Regions from separate parts of the Nonomuraea sp. NPDC049419 genome, predicted to be linked through region 1. Evidence: riboswitches for the same ligand, from Rfam matches in the RefSeq annotation. Region 1 holds a riboswitch; the other holds the start of a gene.
The links. A riboswitch is a leader RNA that binds a small molecule or an ion and turns the genes downstream of it on or off. The one in region 1 is predicted to bind S-adenosylmethionine.

Region 1 (9,665 bases):
GACCGGTACGGCGATCCGTCTCATCGCGTCAGCGCCCGGTGCAGCGACGTGGCGACCTGGCGGGCGGCGGCGCGCAGGCGGGAGGCCACCGGGTCGCCGGGACGGTAGGCCCGCCCGTCGGCGTACCCGGCCGCCGTCGCCACCAGGTAGCGGCCGGGTGAGCCGAGCACGACGCCGGTGACGTACTGGCGGTCGCCGAAGCGGGCGGCGGGCCCGCCGGGGAACGCCGCGGGCCGCACGGTCGCGGGCCGCCCCGAGCCGTGGCGGAAGAACCCCGGCCGGTCGAGCACGGCGATGCCGGCGGTGACGACGAAGGTCTGGGTGCTGTCGGCGTAGGTGGCACGTAAGGCGACGCGGCAGTAGGGCCAGTAGGGCAGCACGGCCGCGGCCTGGAAGGCGGCCGGGCAGGCGGCCTCGGGAGCGACCCCGGCCAGCACGTACGTGACCCGCGCCCCGGAGGGGCTGTGCCCCGGCACCGTGGCGGGGAAGACGCGGGTCACCGGCCAGGCGCGCCAGCGCTCGGACACGGGCGGGACGGGAGCGGGCCAGGTCACGGACAGCAGGAAGGACAGCACAACGGGCAACTGGAACACGTCGACCTCGAGCGGGAGGGGAGGGACCTCCGGTCAGCTCGCATTCTGACACGCGGATACGCCGACGGACGGACGCTTCAGTAAACAGACCGATACGAGGAGTAGTTCCAGAACTATCTTCTTTGTCCTATGGAGAGGGGGAAAGTCGGACATGTGCACCGGGCGGCAGGCCCAGCCGCTGGGCCGCGTCACCGCAGTTGACCGCGATCGCGATCAGCCCCGCCGAGTCCGCGAACGCCACCAGCTCGCCCGGCGGCACCGCCGCGTACGTCTCCCGGTACGGCAGCGCGAGCTGCCGCCGCCCCAGCCACACCCCGAGCGTGTCGCTCACCCGCACGCCCAGCGACTGCAGGTCACCGGCCCCGATCGACAGCTGCGTGTTGCCGTAGCGGTCGACCGAGACCACCTCGCCCTCCACCGAGCCGTCGCGCAGCAGCGTGGTCGGCTCGGGCAGCGTGACCAGCCGCGACACCGGCAGCCGCGGCCCCAGCTCGGCCACCGGCAGCCCGCCGTACAGCCGCCCCGCCACCGGCGCGAACACGTCACGCCCCGGGAACGTCGGCGAGGCCGGGCGCAGGAAGTGGGCGTCGTTGGCGATCTCGTACGCCGCCCGCGCGCCGCCGCTGGCGTGCACCGCCCACGACAGCAGCCCGTTGTCGGGCCCGATGAACACCCGGCCGCCCGCCTCGACGGCCACCGCCCGCCGCGCGCCACCCGCCCCGGGGTCGACCGCACCGATGTGGATACCCTCGGGGAGGTACGGGATGGTCTGCGCCAGAACCGCCGCGCCGCGCCGCACATCACCGGCCGGGATGAGGTGACAGACGTCGATCACCCGGGCCTCAGGGGCTATCCCGGCGATCACTCCATGACAGGCCGCCACATATCCATCCTCTAACCCGTAGTCGGTGAGGAGCGTGATGACAGAGGTCACATCTGGTGACTGTACGTCTCCCAATCCGTCGTGAACAGCCGCACTCCGCACATTACGATGGCGAACGGGCCGCGTGCGGGCGGCGAGATCGTCACCCGCCCCTTTCGAGGAGGACACCATGGGAGCACCGCTCAGCGGTGACAATGCTGCCCAGGAACCGTCCCGACAACCACTCTCACAACGCGATCTCGATCTCCTCGCCTTCGAACGCCAATGGTGGCGCTACGCGGGCGCGAAGGAGCACGCCATCAAGGAGACGTTCGGCTTCTCCGCCACGCGCTACTACCAGCTCCTCGGTGAGTTGATCGACCGGCCGGAGGCGCTGGAGCAGGACCCGATGCTGGTCAAGCGGCTGCGCAGGTTACGATCCACGCGCCGGCGCGACCGTGCGGCCAGAAGGCTCGGCATGCGTCCCTGACCGTCTGGGTACGGCAGCCGGGTGAAGAACATCCCTGGAATGGAAGCGATCGTGCACGATCCGGCGGGCGCCGTGATCGGGCTCGACTTCGACGGCACCCTGTCGCCGATCGTGCCCGACCCCGCCCAGGCCGTGATCCATCCGAAGGCGCCCGGCGTACTCGCCGAGCTGGGCGCCCGCGTCCGAGCGGTGGCCATCGTGACCGGCAGGCCCGCGGCCACCGCGCTGGAGCTCGGCCCCGGCCTGGCCGACGTGCCCGGCCTGGTGGTGCTCGGCCACTACGGCTTCGAACGCTGGGAGGACGGCCGCGTCTCCGCGCCCCCGCCGCCGCCCGGCGTCCCCAACGCGGAGGCCGAGCTGCCGCTGCTGCTCGAATCGCTGGGCGTGCAGGGCGTGCGCATCGAGGACAAGGGGCGGGCCGTGGCCGTCCACACCAGGCGCAGCCCCGACCCCGAGGGCACGCTCGCCGCGCTGCGCGAGCCGCTCGCCAAGCTGGCCGACGAGCACGGGCTGGTGATCGAGCCCGGCCGCATGGTGCTGGAGCTGCGGCCGCCGGGCATGGACAAGGGCCACGCGCTCGGCCTGTTCCTCACGGAGCGGGAGGCGCGCTCGGTCATGTTCGTCGGCGACGACCTCGGTGACCTGGCGGCGTTCGACGCCGTACGCGCCTCGGGGCTGCCCGGCGTGACCGTGTGCAGCGGCTCGACCGAGGTCACCGCGCTCGCGGAGCGCGCCGACCTGGTGGTGGACGGCCCCGACGGCGTGGTGCGGCTGCTGGAGGAGCTGGTCTCGGCGATCACCCGCTCGTGACGCGTCAGGCCAGGGCTTCGAGCTGGGCGGCGAGCCACTGTTGCGGTGGCAGCGCGGTCGCGGCGGCGCGCAGCTTGTCGCGGCGGGTGCGCCGCTCGTCCTCCGGCATCACCAGCGCCTGGTGCAGCGCGGCCGCGGTGCCGCTGATGTCGTACGGGTTGACGAGCAGCGCGTGCTGGCCCAGCTCGGCCGCGGCGCCCGCCTCCCGCGACAGCACGAGCGCGCAGTGCGGCGACAGCACGGGGCCCTCCTTGGCCACCAGGTTCATGCCGTCGCGGATGGGGTTGACCAGCAGCACGTCGGCCATCCGGTAGGCGGCCAGCGAGCGCGGATAGTCGTCGTTGACGTTGAGGATGAGCGGGTCCCAGTCCTCGGTGGCGTACTCGTCCTCGATCTCCTGCGCGCAGCGCTGCACCGACGCGGTGTACTCGCGGTATTCGGGCAGGTCGTGCCGGCTGGGATAGGCGAAGGCGAGGTGCACCACGCGGCGGTGCCACTCGGGGTGGGCGGCGAGGAACTCGCGGTAGGCGTTGAGCCCGCGCACGATGTTCTTCGACAGCTCGGTGCGGTCGATGCGGACGATCAGCCTGCGCCCGCCGACCTGCTCCCGCAGCGCCGTCATGTGCGACTCGACGTCGGGCTCGCAGGCCCGCTCCCACAGCGCGGCGCCGTCCACCCCCAGGCTGTGGACGCCGATGCGGGTGGTCCTGCCGGCGTGGGTGACGCTGCGCCCGACGCGGTCGGCCTCGGCGCCCAGCAGCCGCTCGCAGCAGTCCATGAACGCCTGCGCCCACCGGTCGGTGAGGAAGCCGGCGTGGTCGGCGCCCAGGATGCCTTCGAGCACCTCCTTGGCGACGTCGTCGGGCAGCAGGGAGAAGTATTCGGGCGGCGCCCACGGGGTGTGGCTGAAGTGCGCGATGCGCAGGTCGGGCCGTTCGGCCCTGAGCATGGCGGGGGTCAGCGTAAGGTGGTAGTCCTGCACCATCACGCGCGCGCCGTGGCCGGCCTCCTCGGCCAGCGCCAGCGCGAAAGCGCCGTTGTAGTCGCGGTATGACTCCCACTCGCGCTCGAACCTGGTGCCGAAGTTGGGCGAGTTGGGGATGTCGTAGAGCAGATGGTTGACGAACCACAGGGTCGAGTTGGCCACCGCGTTGTAGGCGCGGTGGAAGGTGGCGGGCGGGATGTCGAGCATGCGCATCGGGCCCGTGTCGTAGCCCGCGTGGTCGACGCGGCCGCCGCCGGCCTGCCGCACGGCGCTGCGGTCGCCGTCGGACAGCGCCGCGCAGACCCACAGCACGCCGTCGCCCTTGGCCACGCCCGACAGGCCCGACACGAGGCCGCCGCCGCCGCGCTTCATGGTGAGTTCGCCGTCGTCGGAGACGGTGAAGGAGACCGGCCCTCTGTTGGAGGCCAACAGCACGCTGTTCATCTAGGCTCCTTTCGATCATAGGATCCCAGCTATGGCGCTTGATGAGCTAACCGAGGAACTCGCCCGCTCAGCCGCTGCCGGAGATCATCGCGCACTCGGCGAGCTCCTGGCGCGGATAGAGCCCGATGTGATGCGGCACTGCGCCCGAATCCTGCCTTATCACCAGGACGCGGAGGAGGCCTCGCAAGATACGTTGCTGGCCGTGGCGCGTAATATCGGGCGGTTCGAGGGGCGCGCCAGGTTCAGTACGTGGCTGCACATCGTGACGGCCAACTGCGCGCGCACGACGTACCGGTCGCTGAAGCGGCGGGCGGCCGAGCAGAGCTCGGACGAGCTGCCGATGCAGAAGCCCGACGTGCGGCGGGTCAGCGTGATCGCGGGCTCGCGGCTCGACCTGCTCGACGCGATGGAGGCGCTGGAGGCCGACAAGCCCGACCTGGCGCAGGCGCTGGTGCTGCGCGACATCGTCCAGCTCGACTACAACGAGGTGGCCGAGCAGCTCGGCATCCCGCTGGGCACCGCGAAATCCCGCATCCACCAGGCGCGCAAGTACGTGCAGGGTGTGCTGGGCGAGGACTATCGCTGAGATCACCCGTCTCACATGTTGAGACGGGTGGTAATTGCGGCCACTTAAGCGGGTAGAGTCCGTTTCAACAACTTCATATTGCTCATCCAGAGGGGTGGAGGGACCGGCCCTGCGAAGCCCCGGCAACCCTCCCGGCTTTCGACTCGCGACCAGGCGAGGCCGACCGGGACAAGGTGCCAATTCCGGTTCGCGGTCAAGGTGGCCGCGGGCGAAGATGAGGGAAGGCCTCGCTTCATGTCGCTTGACTTTGGTCCTGCCACCGCTCTGTCCTGCCGCGAGTGCGGCGCGCGTTACCCGCTGGGTCCCAGCTTCGCGTGTCAGGAGTGTTTCGGGCCGCTCGAGGCGGCCTACGACTTCGGCCAGGTGACCCGCGAGCAGATCGCGTCGGGTCCGGCCAACATCTGGCGTTACCGGGCGCTCCTTCCGGTGCCGGCGAACGTGACCGAAAAGCCGAATATGAACCCCGGCTGGACGAAATTGGTCAAGGCCGGAAACCTCGGCCGAACGCTCGGCATCAAGTCCCTTTACGTGAAGGACGACTCGGGCAACCCCACCCACTCCTTCAAAGACCGGGTCGTCGCCATGGCCGTCGAAGCGGCCAGGAACTTCGGTTTCCACACGCTTTCCTGCTCCTCCACCGGCAATCTCGCCGGCGCCGTCACCGCCGCCGCCGCCCGGGCCGGGCTCGACGCGTGCGTGTTCATCCCGGCCAATCTGGAGCAGGCGAAGATCGCCATGGCGCGGGTCTTCGGCGGGAAGCTCATCGGCATCGAGGGCACGTACGACGACGTCAACCGGTTCTGCTCCGAGCTCATCGGCGACCCGCTGGGCGACAAGTGGGGATTCGTCAACGTCAACCTGCGGCCCTACTACGCCGAGGGCTCCAAGACGCTCGCGTACGAGATCGCCGAGCAGCTCGGCTGGCGGCTGCCCGAGCAGATCATCATCCCCATCGCCTCCGGGTCCCAGCTCACGAAGATCGACAAGGGCTTCAAGGAGCTGGTGAAGCTGGGGCTGGTCGAGGACACCCCGTACAAGATCTTCGGGGCGCAGGCGGCCGGGTGCTCGCCGGTGTCGACCGCGTACAAGGCGGGGCACGAGGTCGTACGGCCGGTCAAGCCCGACACCATCGCCAAGTCCCTGGCCATCGGCAACCCGGCCGACGGCCCGTACGTGCTGGACATCGCCCGGCGCACCGGCGGGGCCGTCGAGGACGTCACCGACGCCGAGATCGTGGCCGCCATCAAGCTGCTGGCCTCGACGGAGGGCGTGTTCGCCGAGACCGCGGGCGGCGTCACCGTCGGCGTGCTGAAGAAGCTCACCGAGAACGGCGTGCTCGACCCCGACGCCCTCACCGTGGTGCTCAACACCGGTGACGGGCTCAAGACGCTCGACGCGATCAGCGACGACGCCGCACCCACGGCCGTGATCCGGCCCTCCCTCGACGCGTTCCGCGCGACTGTCTGACAACCAGGAAAGGCGACTTAAACCATGAGCGTTTCTGTGCGGATTCCCACCATTCTGCGCACCTACACCGGGGGCAACGCGGAGGTCAGTGGCGAGGGCGCGACGCTTCGTGACGTGCTCATCAAGCTTGACGCCGACTACCCGGGCATCGGCGCGAGAATTCTGGATGAATCGGGCAAGATTCGTCGTTTCGTCAACGTTTACGTGGGGGAAGAGGACGTCCGTTTCGCCGAGGGTCTCGACACTCCCGCCCCTGACGGCACTCAGATCTCCATCATCCCGGCGGTCGCCGGCGGCTGAGTGTCGCGGCTCACATCCAGAAGGCGCCCCTTGTGGGCGCCTTCTCCTTTTCCGGGCCTAATTCAATGTTGAACCACGTTCGGGAAGAAGAAATAGGCAGTTCCCAGATTGACTCTGTTGCCAAACCCCTCCCCACAGGTATGGTCGAGGGCGATCGTCCGGCTGATTTTCTGTTAAGTCGGGCGATTACAGGTCTCGCGGAGGAATGGGCGAGATCTGGGAGACCAGTAAGAGGAGTCGGAAGTGGCGCAGGGCACCGTCAAGTGGTTCAACGCGGACAAGGGCTACGGCTTCATCGCGGTAGACGGTGGTAAGGATGTATTCGTCCATTACTCAGCGATCCTGATGGACGGGTACCGATCTCTCGAGCAGGGACAGCGCGTCGAGTTCGAGATCACGCAGGGCCAGAAGGGACCGCAGGCGGAGTCCGTCCGAACGGTCTGATCGACATCCTGGTATGCACCGGGCGGGTTCGCACGGCAGCGCAGTCCGTGCGAGCCGTCATCTCTCTTTCGTCGACTCGCGTACGGTGGGCCGCTCAGGGCGGCTCGCCGTACCGGCGTACTGACTGACCTGGGCGGAAACGTGGGGCAGGTGGGCGTTCGCTTGCACTCGACAGGGTAGAGTGCTAAACAGTTCGTTGGCACTCTGTGCAGCAGAGTGCCAACACCGGATCGGGACGATGGGGTCTGCCGAAGGAGATGCTGACCCATGCCGTCGCGGGCGTCGGCTCGGTCCACGACAAGCCACCCTGCATCTGGGAGGTCTAGCCTTATGGCAGCCAAGATGATCGCGTTTGACGAGGACGCCCGGCGCGGTCTCGAGCGCGGTATGAACCAGCTCGCCGACGCCGTCAAGGTGACCTTGGGTCCCAAGGGCCGCAACGTCGTGCTGGAGAAGAAGTGGGGCGCTCCCACGATCACCAACGACGGTGTGTCCATCGCCAAGGAGATCGAGCTCGAGGACCCCTGGGAGAAGATCGGCGCCGAGCTGGTCAAGGAGGTCGCGAAGAAGACCGACGACGTGGCTGGTGACGGCACCACCACGGCCACCGTGCTCGCCCAGGCGCTGGTGCGCGAGGGTCTGCGCAACGTCGCCGCCGGCGCCAACCCGATGGCCCTGAAGAAGGGCATCGAGTCCGCCGTCGAGCGCGTCAGCGAGGAGCTCTCCAAGCTGGCCAAGGACGTGGAGACCAAGGAGCAGATCGCCTCCACCGCCTCCATCTCCGCCGCCGACCCCGAGATCGGCTCGCTCATCGCCGAGGCGATGGACAAGGTCGGCAAGGAAGGCGTCATCACCGTCGAGGAGAGCAACACCTTCGGCCTCGAGCTCGAGCTCACCGAGGGCATGCGCTTCGACAAGGGCATGACGTCGATGTACTTCGTGACCGACTCCGACCGCATGGAGGCCGTGCTCGAAGACCCCTACATCCTGATCGTCAACAGCAAGGTCTCCGCCAACAAGGACCTGCTGCCGCTGCTCGACAAGGTCGTCCAGTCGGGCAAGCCGCTGCTGATCATCGCCGAGGACGTCGAGGGCGAGGCCCTGGCGACCCTGGTCGTCAACAAGATCCGCGGCCTGTTCCGCTCCGTCGCCGTCAAGGCCCCGGGCTTCGGTGACCGCCGCAAGGCCATGCTCAACGACATCGCGATCCTGACCGGCGGTCAGGTCATCGCCGAGGAGGTCGGCCTCAAGCTCGAGACCGCCACCCTCGACCTGCTGGGCCGCGCCCGCAAGGTGGTCGTGACCAAGGACGAGACGACGATCGTCGACGGCGCCGGTGACGCCGAGCAGATCTCCGGCCGGGTCAACGAGATCCGCGCCGAGATCGAGCGCACCGACTCCGACTACGACCGCGAGAAGCTCCAGGAGCGTCTGGCCAAGCTGGCCGGCGGCGTCGCCGTCATCAAGGCCGGTGCCGCCACCGAGGTCGAGCTCAAGGAGCGCAAGCACCGCATCGAGGACGCCGTCCGCAACGCGAAGGCGGCCGTCGAGGAGGGCATCGTCCCCGGCGGTGGCGTGGCGCTGCTGCAGGCCGGCGCCAAGGCGTTCGACAAGCTCGAGCTCAACGGCGACGAGGCCACCGGTGCCGCCATCGTCAAGAAGGCGCTGGAGGAGCCGCTCAAGCAGATCGCGGTCAACGCCGGCCTCGAGGGCGGCGTCGTGGTCGAGCGCGTGCGCAACCTCACCCCGGGTGAGGGCCTCAACGCCGCGTCGGGCGAGTACGTCAACATGTTCGAGTCGGGCATCATCGACCCGGCCAAGGTGACGCGCTCCGCGCTGCAGAACGCCGCCTCCATTGCGGCGCTGTTCCTGACGACCGAGGCCGTCATCGCCGAGAAGCCCGAGAAGGCTGCGGCCGCTCCCGGCGGCGGCATGCCCGGCGGCGGCGACATGGACTTCTAGGTCTTTATCCGTCGCACAGGCGAAGAGCGGTCCGGAATTTTCCGGGCCGCTCTTTTTCTTGTGGAGCTGCCATTACGTTTCACCATTGATCCGCTACTCATGGTGAGGAAAGGTGGTCAGCCATAACTCACCTCAACGAAGGAGTGGCGGATGTTCTCCCGCAGCAAGCGCATTTTCGGTATCGCGGCCATCGCCCTGGCCGCCGTCACCGCCGCGGCGGCTCCCGCGCATGCCGACGACGAGCTGACGAGCACGTTCAGCCTGCTGCGCCAGCTGAACAACCCGTTCTGCCTGCCGGGCGCCACCACCACCGGCATTCCGGTCGTCGACTCGCTGCTGCCGGGGCTCGTCGGCTGCCCCCAGGCGCCCCTCGTGCGCTGACCCCGACATGACGAGCGCCCCGCCGGGCTCCCGGCGGGGCGCTCTGACGCTTCTCAGACGCCGAAGTGGGCCACGATGAAGCCGCGGGCCAGCAGGTTGGCGTTGATGTTGAAGCCGACCACGGCCGGGCTGGTGTCGCTGTCGACCCCCAGCTTGTCCACGCCGAGCGCGTGCACGGTGAAGACATAGCGGTGCGGGTCACCGGGAGGCGGGGCGGCGCCGCCGAAGGCCTTGGTGCCGTAGTCGGTGCGGGCGTGCACGGCGCCCTCGGGCAGGCCCTTGAAGTCGGGCGCCGAGCCCGCGCCGGTGGGCAGCTCGGTCACCGACGCCGGCAGGTCGAA
Region 2 (9,665 bases), on a different contig from region 1:
CGCGTGACGACCTTCACCGGCAGCTCCCCATAGGCCAGGTACGGATCGTCGCGCCGCAGGTCGATGTCCACCCCGGAGGCACGGGCGATGGGGCCGCTGACGCCGTACTGCAGGATCTGCTCCCGCGTCAGCACCCCCACCCCCTTGGTGCGGGCGATGAAGATCTCGTTGTGCAGGATGAGGTTCTCGATGTCGGGCACCCGGCGGCGGGTCTCCGCGACGGCCGCCGACACCCGGTCGAGCCAGCCCAGCGGCAGGTCCTCCTTGAGCCCGCCGACCCGGTTGAACATGTAGTGCATGCGCCCGCCGGAGATCTCCTCCATGACGGCCTGGATGCGCTCGCGTTCGTTGAAGGAGTAGAACAGCGGCGTCATCGCGCCCAGCTCAAGCGGGTACGAGCCGAGGAACATCAGGTGGTTGAGCACCCGGTTGAGCTCGGCCAGCAGCGTGCGGGCCCAGACCGCGCGCACCGGCGGCTCCATGCCCAGCATGCGCTCGGCGGCGATGACCACGCCCAGCTCGTTCGCGAACGCCGAGAGCCAGTCGTGCCGGTTGGCGAGCATGATGATCTGACGGTAGTCGCGCACCTCGAACAGCTTCTCCGCGCCCCGGTGCATGTAGCCGATGATCGGCTCGGCGGTGGCGATGCGCTCGCCGTCGAGCGTCAGCCGCAGCCGCAGCACGCCGTGGGTGGAGGGGTGTTGCGGCCCGATGTTGAGGATCATGTCCTCGGTGGCCAGCTCTTTCGCGCCCGCGCCGATTCCGACCACACGTTCCGTCATACGGCCATGCTGCCACCGTCGTCGCTGGTGATCCAGCTAGGGGGTTGGTCAAGAGATGGCATGCGATGACATCCCATAGCCGGACAGGGGGAGGAATAGCTGGAACGGGGGGAGATAGGACCATGAAGAGAGTTCTCTTCGACATCGCGGCCCTGATCGCGCGCATCATCACCGGCGTGATCTTCGTCGCGCATGGCTGGCAGAAGTGGCAGGGCGGGCACTCCGCGATCGCGAGCGGATTCGGCGAGATGGGCATCCCGATGCCCGAGCTGGCCGCCGGGTACGCCATGGTCGTCGAGCTCATCGGCGGGGTGCTGCTGATCATCGGGCTGGCGGTCCGCCCTGTGGCGCTGCTGCTGCTGGCCAACATGCTGGGCGCGATCATCTTCGCGCACTGGGGCAAGGGCGTTTTCGTGGGCGAAGGCGGCTGGGAGCTCGCGGCCGCGCTCGGCGCGCTCTGCCTGCTGTTCCTGGCACTGGGCGGCGGGCGCATCGGGATCGACGGCATCCTGTCGGCGATGTTCCGGCGGCGGCACGAACGCCGGGCCGCCGAGGAGGACCTGGTGTCGTACCGGCCGAACAGGACGGACACCACCACCGGCTCCTACGGAGCCACGGACACCGGCTCTTATGGCGGGCCCACCACGCCCGCCCGGTCCACCGCTGAGGAGCCGCCCGACGTCCCCAGGCAGCCGGGCGCGCCCCAGCAGGAGCCCCAGCAGAGGCCGCCGCAGAGCCGGCTCAACGACGAGGACATGCGGGAGATCGACTCCCTGGTCGCCGACGAGCCGCCCCAGCACCGCAAGCCGCCAAACCGCTGAGCCCGGCGAACGGGCCGCTCGACAAGGGCCGCTCGAAGGGGCCGCCCGGAAAGGCCGCCCGGTGAGGCCTCTGGGCGTCAGCGTGCGACCAGGTCGCGCAGGGCCGACACCAGCCGGTCCACGTGCTCCTGCGTCGTGCCGATGCCGATCGAGGCCCGCACGGCGGACGCGGTGCCGTCCTCGCAGCCGCCGTCGGCGGTGCCCAGCAGATGACGGACGAACGGGTGCGCGCAGAACTTCCCGTCGCGCACCCCGATGCCGTACTCGCCGGACAGCACCTCGGCCACCTCCCGCGCCGAGTAGCCGGCCACGGTGAACGACACGATGCCGACCCGGGGGTGGCCGGGACCCCACAGCGACAGCTCGCGTACCCCGTCGATGGAGGCCAGTCCGGCACGCAGCCGCTCGATCAGCCGCTCCTCCTCGCGCACCAGCTCGGTCCAGCCGGTCGCGGTCAGCGCGTCGCAGGCGGCGGCCAGCGCGATGGCGCCCAGCACGTTGGGGGTGCCCGCCTCGTGGCGCGGCTCGGGGTCGTCGTGCCACTCGACGTTCGCGGCGCTCTCGCCGACCGAGCGGACGGCGCCGCCGCCCTTGAGGTACGGCTCGCCCGCGGCCAGCCAGTCCCGCCGCCCGACCAGCGCGCCCGCGCCGAACGGCGCGTACAGCTTGTGCCCGGAGAAGGCCACGTAGTCGAGGTCGAGCGCGGTCAGGTTGAGCCGCCGATGCGGCACGAGCTGCGCCGCGTCCACCAGGATCCGCGCGCCGTGCCGGTGCGCGATGTGGGCCAGGGCGGCGATGGGCCACAGCTCGCCGGTGACGTTGGAGGCGGCGGTGACGACGAGCAGCTTGGGCCCTTCGATGGCGGCGAGCGTCTCGTCGGCGGCGCGCACGGCCTCGCCGGGGAAGGCGGGCGGTGCCAGCCGGACCGCGTTCGGCCAGGGCAGCAGGGAGGCGTGGTGCTCGGTGTCGAAGACGACTGTGGTGGTGCCCTCGGGCAGGCAGCCGGCCAGCAGGTTCGTGGCGTCGGTGGTGTTGCGGGTGAAGATCACCGCGTCGTCGGGGCGGGCGCCGACGAAGGCGCGTACGGTGTGGCGGGCCTGCTCGTACCGGGCGGTGGTGAGCTGGGAGGCGTAGCCGGCGCCGCGGTGGACGCTGGAGTAGGCCGGGAGCGCGGCGGTGACGGCGGCGCTGACCGGCTCGAGACAGGGGGCGCTGGCGGCGTAGTCGAGGTTGGCGTAGCCGACCAGCCGGCCGCCCTTGACCGGCACTTCGAGGTCGGCGCCCAGGACGGCGGGGATCGGCCGGGCCTGCGTGGCGGGCGCCGGGCTCTCCTCGGCTGCACGGGCGTTGCTGAAGATCGTCAGAGTGGACACGGCGAACCTCCTCGGGGTCATCGGACCCCTGGAAGCAGCCGAGGAGCCCGCGCTTGCCCGTCACACCTCGTGACGGACCAGGTCTTCACCCGGGGCACCCCGCCGCGGACGCGAGGGTTGCCGGCCAGCTAGCCGGGGCTTGACGCTGGCACTCATGACCTACGAGGGGAACTATAACCGACACCCGGGCGGAAATCGCAAGCCGCGAACTTCTGCGGCCCCCGGCTCGTTGCTACCGGAAACCCGCCATCCCCCGAGTCATGGAGGTACCCGATGCTCGACTGGGTGGCCGATCCGCAGATCTGGATCGGTTTCTTAACCCTGGTCGCCCTGGAGATCGTGCTGGGGATCGACAACATCATTTTCATCTCCATCCTCGCCGGGAAGCTGCCACCCGAGCAGCGCGACCGGGCTCGCGTGCTCGGCCTGGGCGCGGCACTCGTCAGCCGGCTGCTCCTGCTGCTGGGGCTGTCGTGGGTGGTGCAGCTCACCGAGCCGTTGTTCGAGGTCTTCGGTCATGAAATCTCGGGACGTGATCTGATCCTGCTGCTCGGCGGCCTGTTCCTGCTGGGCAAGAGCGTCACCGAGATCCATCACAACATGGAGGCGCCCCACGACAAGGACGGCAAGAAGCCCGCGGCCGTCTCCTTCACCTCCGTGATCCTGCAGATCATGGTGCTGGACATCGTGTTCTCGCTCGACTCGGTGATCACCGCGGTCGGCATGGTCGACGAGCTGGGCGTCATGGTCGCGGCCGTCGTCGTGGCCGTGGCCGTGATGTTGTTCGCCTCGGCGCCGATCAGCCGGTTCGTGGACAGCCACCCCACGATCAAGATGCTGGCGCTGGCGTTCCTGGTGCTCATCGGCGTGATGCTCGTCGCCGAGGGTCTCGACCAGCACATCCCCAAGGGCTACATCTACTTCGCGATGGCGTTCTCCGTCGTGGTCGAGCTGCTCAACATCCGGGTCCGGAGCAGGCACGCGAGAAAGGAGGCGTCCCCTTCTAAGATGAAATAGTGGGCTTTGATCCTTGGAATCCGGAATTCGTGGCGTACCCGTACCGCGTCTACGAGGAGCTGCGGCGCGAGGCGCCCGTCAGCTACTTCGAGCCGACGGGCCAGTGGCTGATCTCCCGGCACGCCGACGTCAACGCGCTGCTCAGGGACCGCCGCCTGGGCCGGTCGTACCTGCACGTGGCCGGCCACGAGGAGTTCGGCAGGCCGCCCGAGCCGGGGTTCCAGGAGCCGTTCTGGCGTGTGATCAGGGCGGGCATGCTCGACGTGGAGCCGCCGGTGCACACCCGGTTGCGCCGGCTGGTCTCCAAGGCGTTCACGCCGCGCATGGTCGAGTCGCTGCGGCCCCGCGTCAGGGCCATGGCGGGCGAGCTCGTGGATGCGTACGTGGAGAAGGGCGGCGGCGACCTCATCGCCGAGGTCGCCGAGCCGCTGCCGGTCACCGTCATCGCGGAGATGCTCGGCATCCCCGACGGCGACCGCCACCTGCTGCGCCCCTGGTCGGCCGACATCTGCGGCATGTACGAGCTCAACCCCACCCTGGAGGCCCAGCACACCGCCGTACGCGCGGCCACGGAGTTCTCCGGCTACCTCAAGGCCCTGGCCGCCGACCGGCGCGCGAACCCCGGCGACGACCTCGTCAGCGCGCTCACCCAGATCGGCGAGCTGACCGAGGACGAGCTGGTCGGCACCTGCGTGCTGCTGCTCAACGCCGGTCACGAGGCCACCGTGAACGTGACGGGCAACGGCTGGTGGTCGCTGTTCCGCAACCCGGCCGAGCTGGCCAGGCTGCGCGCCGACCGTGCGCTGCTGCCCACCGCGGTCGAGGAGCTGATGCGGTGGGACACGCCGCTGCAGATGTTCGAGCGGTGGGTGCTGGAGGACATCGAGGTGCACGGCGTACGCATCCCGCGCGGCTCGGAGGTGGCCCTGCTGTTCGGCTCGGCCAACAGGGACCCCGAGGTGTTCGCCGACTCTGACCGGCTCGACGTGGGCCGCGCCGACAACCCGCACATCTCCTTCGGCGCCGGCATCCACTTCTGCCTGGGCGCGCCGCTGGCCAGGATCGAGCTGGCGGAGTCGTTCGGCGCCCTGCTCGACCGCACGTCGAAGCTGGAGCTGCGCGAGGAGCCCGAATGGAAGCCCGGCTACGTCATCCGCGGCCTCCACGCGCTGAACCTGACGGCCACCCCCGCCTGAAGCGGCGGACGCTCCCAGCCGGGCTTCGCCGGGGGCGTGGCGGCGAGGGTCACTTGCTCTGGCTGAGCCAGCCGAAGCCGCCGAGCCCGGTCGCCTCCAGCAGCTCGCCCTCCTCCGAGGCCCGCGCGAGCGCGCGAAGGTAGCGGCGCGGATCGGTGCGGGCCAGGTCGAGAGGCGGCCGCGCGCCGGTCAGCCCGAGCTCGCGCAGCGCCTCGCGCTGTGTGGACAAGGCTGTGGATATCGCGCCCGCTCGCCGCCCGGCCTCGGCGCACGCGTCGAGTGCGACGTGTGCGGTGATGTCGCAGCTCCCGTCGGGTACGGGGGTCACGACCGACCCGTCCCGGTATCCGGTCAGCGTTCCACAGGGCGGACGGTTATCCACAGGATGTGCATAATCGATGGCGATCGCCCGGCCCCTGGTGAGACGGACGAGAACGGACGCCCACGCCTCGTCACGCGGCCTGCCGATCTCGGCCCGCGCCCCCACCCGTGTCAGCGGCCACCACCGGTCGAGCCACTCCCGGTCGGCCGGCCGCAGCGGCCCGCCCAGGCGCTCCTCGCCGGTGTGCACCTCCACCATCACCACCCGGGGCCCGTCGGCGGTCTGCTCGACCACGTCGAGCGGCACGTTGTCGAGCCACTCATTGGCGACGGCCAGCCCGGTGAAGCAGCACGGCAGCTCTCTCGACCAGGCGATCTCCTCGGGCAGGCCGGCGGGCCTGGGCGACAGGTCGACCGCCGTGACGCGCAGCCGGTCGCGCAGCGCGGGCTCGGCGCGTTCGAGGACCTCGGCGACCAGCACGCCCTCGCCCGCCCCGATGTCGACCAGGTCGAGCGCGTCGGGTTTGCCCAGCTCGGCGTCCACTTCCGCGAGCAGCGCCAGCACCGCCTCGGCGAACGCCGGAGACGCGCTGACGGAGGTGCGGAAGTGGCCTGAGGGGCGTTCGCGGAGGTAGAAGCCCTCCTCGCCGTACAGCGCGCGCTCCGTCGCCGCGCGCCATGTGAGCCACATGCCTGGACTATCTCATGACTTCCCATCGCGACGCACTGTCATTGAATGACTACTCAATGTCGCAATCTTGCGTTAGCGTTTACCTGTTGTCATCGAGTGATTGCGCCGCGTCGACCTCCAGGTGGCGCGGCTTTCACTCGCCGAAGAAGCACCCCGCGGTCGTGCAGGCCGCGAAAGAGAGGAGCCCTCGTGCTGAAGAAGGTCATGGTCGTCACCGGAGCCGTCGCCATGCTCTCCCTGGCCGCCCCGGCGCACGCCGACATCACCAACGGCACCGGCGGCGTTGTCTCCGGCAACCAGCTCCACGTCCCGATCGTCGCTCCGATCAACGTCTGCGGTAACGCGATCGCCGTCATCGGCCTCGCGGTCGCGGGCTGCAAGGGCGGCGCCCACGCCTACGCGCCCAGCCACCACTGAGCGCACCCATAGAGCCCGGGCCGGCGCAGGCCGGCCCGGGTTCATGTCCCGGCTGGTCAGTCGGCGGATGACCAGCCGGCGCACTCCCAAGGGGTCAGCACGATCGCGGGCGTCGGGTCCACAGAGGACTCGGCGCCCGCTGCCTTTCTGCGATGGCCCCTCTCCTCATCTCTTCCGACAGGGGGTGCACCAGATCGCATGCCCTTGTCCCTTTTGTCGTTAACTCAACGCGCGGCAAATCTCCGGTCACGCTCGCCACTCCGCGAGGCCGTTACCCTGGTCGGCAGTGCCGTCACGTTGGTCAGGGGTGAGACGTCATGGACGCAGGGGACCGCCCGGCACGGCTGACCGTCGGCGTGCTGGGGGCCGGCAAGGTGGGCTCCGCACTCGGCGCGGCGCTCGCGCAGGCGGGCCACCGGGTGGTGGCCGCCAGCGGCGTTTCCGACAACTCCCAGCGATGGGCGGCCGAGCGCCTCGGCGTCTCGCCGTCCAGGCCCGACGAGGTGGTGGCGGCGGCCCAGCTGATCCTGCTCACCGTGCCCGACGACGCGCTGCCCGACCTGGTGGGCGGCCTGGCCCGCACGGGCGCCGACCTGCGGGGCAAGATGCTCGTCCACACCAGCGGCGCCTACGGCCTGTCGGTGCTCGACCCGGCGGCCGAGGCGGGCGCGCTGCCGCTGGCGCTGCATCCGGTGATGACGTTCACCGGCCGCGACGACGACCTCAACAAGCTCACCGGCATCTCCTACGGCGTGACCGCCCCCGACGTGCTGCGGCCGGTCGCCGAGGCGCTGGTGATCGAGATGGGCGGCGAGCCGGTCTGGATCGCCGACTCCGACCGCCCGCTCTACCACGCGGCCCTGGCCGGCGCCGCCAACCACATGGTCACGCTCATCGCCGAGTCGGGCGACCTGCTGCGCGGCATCGGGGTCGAGCATCCAGGCCGGATGCTGGGCCCGCTGCTCGGCGCCGCGCTCGACAACGTGCTGCGGCTCGGCATCGCGGGCCTGACCGGTCCCGTCGTCAGGGGAGACGCCGGCACCGTACGCAAACACGTCGACGCGCTCATCCTGGCCGCGCCGGAGGCGGCCGACGCCTACATCGCGCTGGCCAGGCTCACCGCCGACCGCGCGCTGGCGGCCGGGCTGCTCAAGCCGGAGGAGGCGGAGCGGCTGCTCGACGCACTGGGGGGCAATATATGGACCTGACCGTCGCGTTCGGAGGGCTGTTGTGACTCCTCCGCTCCCTGGAGGGAGCGGCTTCTCGCTAAGCCGCTTGCGCAGCCTGGCGAAGGGCAAGCCCTGCCCTGAGAATGTTGACGGCCGCGTTCACGTCGGCGTGCGCGGCATGACCGCACGCCGTACAGACGAACGATGCCTGGGTGAGACGATTGTCCTTCGCGCAGTGCCCGCAACGGGCACACGTGCGGGAGGTGCCGGCGGGGTTCACCGCGATCAGCTCTCGACCGGCGCTTTCAGCCTTGTGCGCGAGGACCGTCAGGAACACCCCCCAGCCCGCGTCCAGGATGCTCTTGTTCAGTCCGGCCTTGGCCGCCGCGCGGTTGGGCAGGAACCCGCCCTCGCCATCCGGCTTCGGGGCCGGACTCTTGGTCATGTTCGTGATCCGCAGGTCCTCGTGCACGATCATGTCGTAGTCGCGGATCAGGGCGTTCGCAGCCTTGTGCGCGCCGTCGAGTCGTTGACGCCGGACCTTGCCGTGCAGGGCCGCGACGCGGGCGACCGCCTTACGGCGGCGCGTGGACCCGCGCTTTTTACGGGCCAGGTCCCGCTGAGCGGTTGCCAGCTTCCCGGCGGACGCCGCGAGGTGTCGCGGGTTGCCGACCTGCTCGCCATCCGAGGTGGTCAAGAACGACGCCACGCCCATGTCCACGCCGACGACCGCACCCGTGGCGGGCAGGATCTCGGCGGGCACGTCGTCGCACGACAAGACGACGAACCAGCGGGAGCCTTCCCGCTTCACGCTGATCGTCTTCACCCGGCCCCGCACCGGGCGGTGCCGGTGGACACGGACATGCCCGGCACCTTGAAGGCGGACAAACGTGGCGGACGGATGCTCGGGCTGGGAGTTCCAGCGGCAGCCATCGCCGTCCTTGGGCCACTCAACCGTGTCGAACCAGCCCCGGCCCTTCAAGCGCGGAAAGCCCGGAGTGCGACCGGCCTTGACGCGGCCGAAGAACGCGCGAAACGCCTTGTCCAGGCGGCGCAGGGTGGCCTGCTGAGAGGAGAACGACCAGCGCGCCTGATCGGGGTCGTCGGCGCGGATCTCCTTCAGCTGGGCGGACTGGTCGCCGTACCGGATCGACACCTTGGACCGTCTGTACGCCTCACGCCGCTCCTCAAGCGCCGCGTTGTACAGGGCGCGGTGGTCGTCCAGGCACGCGGTGAGCGCGATCCGCTGGTGCGCGGTCGGACGCATGAGGAACTTGTAAGACCTACGCACGGCCACCCGCCTTGGGTGCCCGCTCATACTGCGTCTCGCTGCAGCGCCGCACCGTCTCGGCCGACACAGGGCCGACCATGGCCACCAAGCAGGACCGCGACCACAGCGTGGGCAACCGGAAACGCAGGCGCGGAAACTCGGCGCGCGGGTGGTGGGAGGTGAACCCCTTGAACCGGCCGGCCACGTACGACGGCGAGTTCTTCGGGCAGGGCTTGACGAACAGGCGCACCTGGCCGGGCATCACCTCAAGCGCCACGATCTCCCAGTCATGCTCGCCGGCCCTGGCGCGGACCAGCTCCTCCAGGCGGTCCTTCACCCGTCCGCCGAGGACCGGGCGGCGGTATTTTGGGCACCACACCACGTGGTATCCGAGGTCGTACGCCGCGCCTGGGGAAGTACGCACCTGACGAGTCACACGGTCATTGAAACAGTGTCATCCATCCAATGCGCGATGAACGGAGATCTCTGATGCGCGGACCTGACAGATCACTGCACGCCCGAGCCTTGACGGCCCTCCCGCTCCCCATTCCCCCGTCGCCTAAAGGCGACGGTCCCCTCAGGAGACTCTGATGGAGCTGATCGTCGCC

Region 2: it holds a riboswitch for S-adenosylmethionine, as region 1 does, so the genes downstream of both, AB0K12_RS15835 (aminotransferase class V-fold PLP-dependent enzyme) here and thrC (threonine synthase) in region 1, are expected to answer to the same signal.

Annotation. Positions count from the first base shown of each region.
Region 1 is NZ_JBFAQB010000032.1:44,241-53,905, reverse strand. It holds gene AB0K12_RS46070 (S8 family serine peptidase) at 1-24, opposite strand, end outside; gene AB0K12_RS46065 (hypothetical protein) at 21-584, opposite strand; gene AB0K12_RS46060 (SAM-dependent chlorinase/fluorinase) at 721-1,527, opposite strand; gene AB0K12_RS46055 (DUF3263 domain-containing protein) at 1,646-1,945, shown strand; gene otsB (trehalose-phosphatase) at 1,985-2,755, shown strand; gene AB0K12_RS46045 (trehalose-6-phosphate synthase) at 2,760-4,184, opposite strand; gene AB0K12_RS46040 (RNA polymerase sigma factor) at 4,216-4,770, shown strand; SAM riboswitch class I at 4,850-4,991, shown strand; gene thrC (threonine synthase) at 5,005-6,237, shown strand; gene AB0K12_RS46030 (MoaD/ThiS family protein) at 6,262-6,537, shown strand; gene AB0K12_RS46025 (cold-shock protein) at 6,781-6,981, shown strand; gene groL (chaperonin GroEL) at 7,312-8,943, shown strand; gene AB0K12_RS46015 (hypothetical protein) at 9,094-9,324, shown strand; gene AB0K12_RS46010 (YbhB/YbcL family Raf kinase inhibitor-like protein) at 9,378-9,665, opposite strand, start outside.
Region 2 is NZ_JBFAQB010000004.1:380,555-390,219, forward strand. It holds gene AB0K12_RS15825 (NADH-quinone oxidoreductase subunit D) at 1-782, opposite strand, end outside; gene AB0K12_RS15830 (DoxX family protein) at 905-1,603, shown strand; gene AB0K12_RS15835 (aminotransferase class V-fold PLP-dependent enzyme) at 1,681-2,976, opposite strand; SAM riboswitch class IV at 3,021-3,136, opposite strand; gene AB0K12_RS15840 (TerC family protein) at 3,250-3,993, shown strand; gene AB0K12_RS15845 (cytochrome P450) at 3,993-5,189, shown strand; gene AB0K12_RS15850 (SAM-dependent methyltransferase) at 5,239-6,201, opposite strand; gene AB0K12_RS15855 (chaplin family protein) at 6,391-6,618, shown strand; gene AB0K12_RS15860 (DUF2520 domain-containing protein) at 6,936-7,826, shown strand; gene AB0K12_RS15865 (transposase) at 7,885-9,054, opposite strand; gene tnpA (IS200/IS605 family transposase) at 9,071-9,481, opposite strand; gene panC (pantoate--beta-alanine ligase) at 9,648-9,665, shown strand, end outside.